Regions from separate parts of the Paenibacillus sp. PvR133 genome, predicted to be linked through region 3. Evidence: riboswitches for the same ligand, from Rfam matches in the RefSeq annotation. Region 3 holds a riboswitch; each other region holds the start of a gene.

Region 1 (2,265 bases), 200 kb from region 3:
GTGGTTTGTTCTGCTAACTGACCCAGCAGGGCAGCCACAGCGTTCAGGTCGCTTCGCCATATATTGCGCCCGTCAATAACCCCAGCGCCCAGCGTTTTTCCTTTAGGGAAGCCATGCTGCAATATATGCTGAAGATTTTCGCCATCATCATACACAAAATCAAGACCCAGCCCCTGTACCGGAAGTGCGGACAGACGCTCATAATGGTCCAGGCTGCCAAAGTAGGTTTGCAGCATTATATTCAAGGAGGGCGCAGCTTGAGTCAAAGCTTCATAGACTTCCTGAATAATGTCCAAATCCTCTGCCGGGAATGAGGTGGTTAGGACAGGTTCATCGATTTGGACCCACTGAACGCCTTCTGCCGCTAGTTCAGACAGGATACGGGTGTACAGTGGCAGGAAGCTTCGTACGATGGTGGCCAAATCCTTACGATCATAGCCTTTGGATAAGGTAACGAATGAATAGGGGCCGATGAGGACCGGTTTCCCATCAATGCCTAGTTCTTGTTTTGCTTCACGATAAGCCTGTAAGGGTTTATTTTCAGTGAACACCGGGACTGCGTTTGCCAATTCAGGAACGATGTAGTGATAATTGGTATTCATCCATTTGGTCATTTCACTGGCGGTTGCTCCCTTCTGTCCACGAGCGATCCCAAAATATACGGACAGAGGAACCGGACCTGCGGGACGATGGTTGAACCGTTCGGGTACCAGACCGAACATTACAGATGTATCCAGCATGTGATCGTAATAGGAGAAGTCTCCGACAGGAATGCGATCAATCCCCTTGTCACGCTGCTTGCTCAGATGCTCCAACCGTAATCTTTTCATCTCCGTCTGCAGTTCGCTTTCGTTAATGCTGCCGTTCCAGAAGCGTTCCAGTGCTTTCTTCCATTCCCGGTTTTCGCCGATACGCGGATATCCCAGATTACTGCTAATCAAGCCGGACAATTCAGGCCATTCAATAATGGACATGTACTTTTCCTCCTAGTGGGTAGCTGTTTTATTTTTACGTACCAAAAAAGGCATTCTTCCCCCAGAGTTAAAAATAAGTAGGGGAAAGAATGCCTCCGTGATTAAAAAATCAAAAATACGGCGACTGCTCTTAACACCTCCCTATCTTCCGTAGGTACTTGCGATGTTGTTAAAATAGGCAGGTCTCCTGACTTACGGATCATGACTCTCAGCATTCCTTCCCGGTCTGTGGACCAGTGGATATATGAACAGCTGAAAGTTCCCCGTTTACAGTGGCGGGACCGTGCCGGATTTGCACCGGCTTCCCTTTTAAGCCTGATCTGAATAGAACAGACACCTATCTCCAAGCTATGCGGTTAAGGTATGACGAATAATTATGCACTCGTATACTTGTTCACCATCATAAGTGAAACTTACAGGATGCGCAATAGAAACTCCAATGGAAACAGTTAGCTATATGAAAAAAAGACAAGCCTTACCCATGATGGGGACTTGTCTTAGATATATAGCATCTTGCCGGGTAAACTTCGCGTTAAGCCAATGAAACGGTATAGCCTGCCTGAATACTGGCTTTTACATCTACCAGACGCTGGTTGCGACTGCCCCGGAAGGGAAGGGTCAGGTCTTTTTGCTGTTCTACAAAACGACCATCCACAATCACATCGCACAAAAGCGCTAGCTCCTGTCGCTCCTGATCTGTGAGTAAATCTTCATAGACAAAGCCAGTATAAGCCCACACGGTTCTGTCGGGACAGGCCTCGCGGAAGTCACGCACAAATTGCGAGCATTCTGCTGCTGAGAAAAACGGATCTCCCCCGCAGAGAGTCAGTCCGTCCAACAACGGATTATCCATGATGTCACGAATGACTTCCTGTTGTCGTTGGGGTGTAAATGGCTCACCTGCACGGAAGCTCCACGACGCTGGATTAAAGCATCCGGGACAGGCATGACGGCAACCGCTAATAAACACGACAGTGCGCAGGCCGTATCCTTCGTTCAGAGATTCCGGAATGTAGCCACACAAATTCACTTATGTTTCACCCGGTCTCGAACTTCTGCCTGTTTTGCAGCATTAAAGCGAACGGTATAATCTCCTGTCAGATATCCGGTTACCCGACGTAAGCGCTGAAAGTGTGTATGCTCCTCATCTGTGCCACATTGGGGGCAGCTTGTCCCGATAATCCCTTCATAACCACATTCCGTACAACGATCCACCGGGTGGTTGATAGAGAAATAGCCGATGTTCTGATGCAGCGCGTACTGAACAATTTTAAGAAACGCATCCGGGTTA
Region 2 (2,265 bases), 1.7 Mb from region 3:
GATGCCAAGACAGAGCAGTAGCGTCAGTAACAGCAGGACAAGACCTGTTCCTCCAAAGCCGATCAGTTTACGGTTCATTTGAAAATTTCAGGATACACGCCCTTGGCCACTTCCTTGAGACCTTCCGTTACGCGTGGACCCGGACGACTAATCAAATTATCATCCACGGCAAATACCCGGTTGTGGCGAACAGCCGATATTTGATCCCATCCACTGCGAGCTTTAATGATTTCGCCGAGCGTTTGACCAGTTTTGTCGTCCTTGACACTTTTGCTGTACAAAATCACGTCAGGGTTCGCAGCAATAATATTTTCCTCACTAATTTGGTACCACCCCTTCTGCGTGGCACCTACATTTTCGCCGCCCGCTAACGTGATCAGCTCGTCCATAAACTCGCCTTTACCAACTGTCCAGCCTGGTGAAAACTCGACGTATACCCGCAGCTTCTGCCCTTTACCGATATTTTTAATTCCTTCTTTCACTTCAGCTACATCTGCTCTCATCTTGTCAGTCACCGCTCTCGCTTCTTTCTGATGATCGGTGATTTTCCCATACAATTCGATGTTAGCCATGACATCTTCAACTGTCTTCGGTTCCGTTTTAAAAATCATAATTCCCATATCGCGCAGCTTGGTCGTAGCCTGTTCACTAAGTGATATCCCTGCAAAAACGACTTCCGGGTTAGCAGCAATGATCGCCTCTTCGTTCGGTTTCATAATACCGCCCACTTTAGGCTTTTTCGTAGCTGCTTCTGGGTAATCAGAGTAGTCGGAGACACCGACAATTTCCTTATCCAGCCCGATGGCGAACAGCGCCTCGGTTTCTGCCGGGGAGACGGAAACGATTTTATCCGGCGCTTTTTTGAATGTAAATTCCTGTCCTGTTGCATCCTTAACTGTGAGTGGGTAAACTGTTTTGCCCGGAGGCTCTTGTGCGGTTACGGTCTGTCCCGGCTGCTGTGAAGAAGTCTGGTTCTCTTTATTTTCAGCATTTTTCCCATTAGCTCCACATGCACTCAGCACAACTGCCAAAATCAGAACCAATAGACCTGTTGTCCAAACCTTTATTTTTTTTCCTGCCATGATTTGCACCCCTTCATAAAAAAATCGTTAAGAGCGTTACTTGAACATCATCAGATATCTTCTAAATCCAGCCTTCTTTTCCTATCAAAAAAACCCCGCATCCTCATATCAGGACACAGGGGTCACGTTAGCGCAGATCGTGCGCAGGCGGCAGCTTCTTTCCGCATGGACAGTCACTGCGAACACGTCATCCTTTCCTCGAAGGATTATGGTGACAGGCGGACGGGCAGGTATCCTGACTTATGGTAAAATGCATGTCCTGAAATTCTTTCATATGCTTAGTAGCACATAAAGCAGGACTAACGGGCATGTTTCCATTTACAGTGGCGGGACCGCGCCGGACTCACACCGACTTCCCTTTTAACAGCGCAGGCAAGGGAAACCATAGTTTCATCACGCTGCGCCGACCTCGTCTGCTGGATATTTGATGTAGTGGTAGTCAAGCCGTTCTTTTACTTGATGATTATAGGTTAAAAAGAGGCGGCTTACAACCCAAACAGCCTCTTTATCCGCTGGTGTCTAACCTAATGAGGAAGCATTTCTGCTATGTAATTGTGCCGTCCTGCCAGCCTCAATTGAATCCTAAATGCTTCTCCCGGCTTCGGATTCAAACTCCAAAAATCATGGCCCGGTATCAGCATGCAAGCTAACTGACGAATTACGCCACCATGCGTAACGACCAAAACAGAGGGTGGCGCAGCAGTCAAATCCATGGGTTGAACTTCCATAGCAACACGCCATTCATACAGAGAGTCAAGAAATTTCCGTAGACGATTCACTAAATCTGCCCAAGACTCTCCTCCAGGAGGGGTTATCCGTTGCGGCTCATCAATCCAAGCGCGATACAACGACACATCCTTGAGCATGTCATACGTTTTTCCATCCCACTCACCAAAATGAAGCTCTCGCAGACGTGGTTCCATCATAGGAGACATAGTAGATAGGGAACCTCCAGACGTCAATTCTGATTCCGGCACAATGATCTGCAAGGTCTGGCGACATCGCATTAAATCGCTGCAATAGATTCGAGCAAAGGACTGCCCTTGCAATTTTTCTTGCAAAGGCTTTAATTCCTGCTCTGCTCCCGGTAGCAAACCTAAGTCGGAGTGTCCTAGATATCGACGTTCCTTGTTCCATAAGGTTGTGCCGTGACGAACTAACACGAGTTCCATGTCCCAATGCA
Region 3 (2,265 bases):
AGCGATGATCGTCATGTTCGGCTCGGTCGCTGCATCAGGCATGTCTATTCTGTCAGAAGTGGATCTGCGGAAGGAAAGCAATCTGCTGATCGCAGCATGCAGCATTGCCGTGGGCCTAGGCTCTGCCGTTCTGCCGCAAATGTTCGACCAGCTGCCGAGCTTTGCTAAAATGCTGTTGCAAAATGGTATCGTTTCGGGCTCGATTACAGCGATTGTCTTGAACATCGTTTTGACAAGAAAACAGGGCGAATCGGTCAAAAGCGTGACGGTTCAGGAGGTTCCACAGAAGGTTTGATGATTAGGGATAAATAAACCCTTGCCGTCTGGGGACATATAGATGAAGCTGCGGGATGAAATGGGTAGCTCTAATTTGGTGTGTTTTCCAGTTTATACGCTAGAAGAATTTGCTAGAGTGGTAGGAAGAGGCATGATATAATCTAAATTATGGATTTTGAATAGTGGTGGATGTTTTCGGACCACGGTGCAGCTTCCCGAAAGGGGGTGAAGCCGATGGTCACACTTGTATCGTGCTACGATGTGTTGCGTTGGATGGTTACGTTACTAAGCCTGGTGTTTAGCATTCGTAAACTTTATCGCTGGCTACGTCGGAAATTTCGGAACAAGCGAAAACCCACCGCGTAATTAGGTTGGCCCCTAACGGTGGGTTTCGTTTGCATTAACCATTAGTTATGCAGCGCGCCGTGGGTGATCCACAGCCTTTCAAGTCCTAAGAGTCTTTGCCGTTGGCGCGGCGAAGGCTCTTTTTAGTATACGGACACGGTGGTTATTTCTATACCTAATTTTAACACTTCAATTGCGTGCACGCAATTGAAGGTTATGTCTTGTTTCTTTCTTATCGTTCAAATTTAAACTATTGTGCAGCATTTATTGACAAGCCTGTGACAACAAAATAAGATCGTAATGGAAAGAAATAAAGGAAGAAAACAGGTGTGAGCCGGACGACTCTATGTACGGGGTTTTGTTGAGACCATGTGGATAGTTGTTGAGCGTGTTCACTTAAAAGGGAAGTTCGGTAGATTCCGACACGGACCCGCCACTGTATACAGGCATCAGCAGGATACTGCTGGAGCTTTCAGAACAGCCACTGGAACTGTGAAGAACCGGGAAGGCCTGAAAGATGCGCCTGGAGTCAGGAGACCTGCCTGTTTTGACATCACTGTCAGACCCACGGGATGCTGGGGAGGTGGTTAGGCGTGCTGCATACGGAATGTCTGAAACCGATCTGATCCCTTCTATGTTTTTGGAGTTGGCTTCGAGGTGAGTTTTGACATTTTATAATGAAAGCATTTCTGACTGCTGATCAAGTGGTCCGGAATGCTTTTTTCGCGTTTTGCGTTAGGTTTATATGATTTTACAAGATAGAGGGGGATTCTTTGAATGATTAGCAATCGTAGTAGGCGTTCATGGTTGATATGTACAGGGGTGATGCTGTTGCTGGCAGTTATGGCTCTTTCGGGATGTGCCAGCAATAAGACGTCGGATAGCTCCGGCAAAGGTGAAAACGCGTCAGCACAACAAACAGCGACAGGTAAAAAGCTGATAATGGCGTATACATGGAAACCGTCAGGCGTTGACCCGCACGGAGATAATAGCTGGGATGTGATGCGATCCGGTGCAGGTGAGACACTGGTACGTTTGAATGAAAAGCTGGAGCCTGTGGCTTGGCTGGCAAAGGAGTGGAAGCAGGATAGTCCTACAGTTTGGACGTTCAGCTTGCAGGATAAAGTCACTTTTCATGATGGAAAGAGTATGGATGCAGCAGGTGTAAAAGCGTCTTTGCTGCGCTCTATCGAGAAAAGCCATCTGGCAAAGGATTTACTGAATGTGAAGTCAATTGATGTAAGCGGCCCGCTGGCCTTGAAAATCACGACAAACCAGCCGAACGCGGCGCTGGTGTCCAATCTAGCTGATCCATCGACGATTGTACTGGATGTGGCATCGATGAAAGATGAGCAGAGTTACCCAGCGATGACAGGCGCCTTTAAAATCAAAGCATTCAACAAGGACCAATCCTTGGTCGTAGAGCGTTATGACGGATATTGGGGCGAGAAGGCACGACTGGCTGAAGCGACGATGAAGTTCATTACGGATGGGAATTCGCGCCTGATGGCGCTGCAATCCGGCGAGGTGGACGTGGCGACGGATATTCCGGTTGATAATGCAGAGGTACTGAAAAAGAATGACAAGTTACAAGTGCTGTCGGCTCCCTCCTTGCGCACCCATATGATCGTGTACAATATGGAA

The links. A riboswitch is a leader RNA that binds a small molecule or an ion and turns the genes downstream of it on or off. The one in region 3 is predicted to bind cobalamin.
Region 1: another riboswitch for cobalamin. It lies ahead of metE (5-methyltetrahydropteroyltriglutamate--homocysteine S-methyltransferase); the one in region 3 lies ahead of JOE49_RS04930 (ABC transporter substrate-binding protein).
Region 2: another riboswitch for cobalamin. It lies ahead of JOE49_RS12510 (ABC transporter substrate-binding protein); the one in region 3 lies ahead of JOE49_RS04930 (ABC transporter substrate-binding protein).

What each region holds. Positions count from the first base shown of each region.
Region 1 is NZ_JAFIBS010000001.1:914,658-916,922, reverse strand. It holds gene metE (5-methyltetrahydropteroyltriglutamate--homocysteine S-methyltransferase) at 1-974, opposite strand, end outside; cobalamin riboswitch at 1,135-1,330, opposite strand; gene nrdG (anaerobic ribonucleoside-triphosphate reductase activating protein) at 1,507-2,004, opposite strand; gene JOE49_RS04020 (anaerobic ribonucleoside triphosphate reductase) at 2,001-2,265, opposite strand, start outside.
Region 2 is NZ_JAFIBS010000001.1:2,849,409-2,851,673, reverse strand. It holds gene JOE49_RS12515 (FecCD family ABC transporter permease) at 1-78, opposite strand, end outside; gene JOE49_RS12510 (ABC transporter substrate-binding protein) at 75-1,082, opposite strand; cobalamin riboswitch at 1,291-1,484, opposite strand; gene JOE49_RS12505 (histidine phosphatase family protein) at 1,607-2,265, opposite strand, start outside.
Region 3 is NZ_JAFIBS010000001.1:1,119,422-1,121,686, reverse strand. It holds gene JOE49_RS04935 (nucleobase:cation symporter-2 family protein) at 1-295, shown strand, start outside; cobalamin riboswitch at 978-1,181, shown strand; gene JOE49_RS04930 (ABC transporter substrate-binding protein) at 1,399-2,265, shown strand, end outside.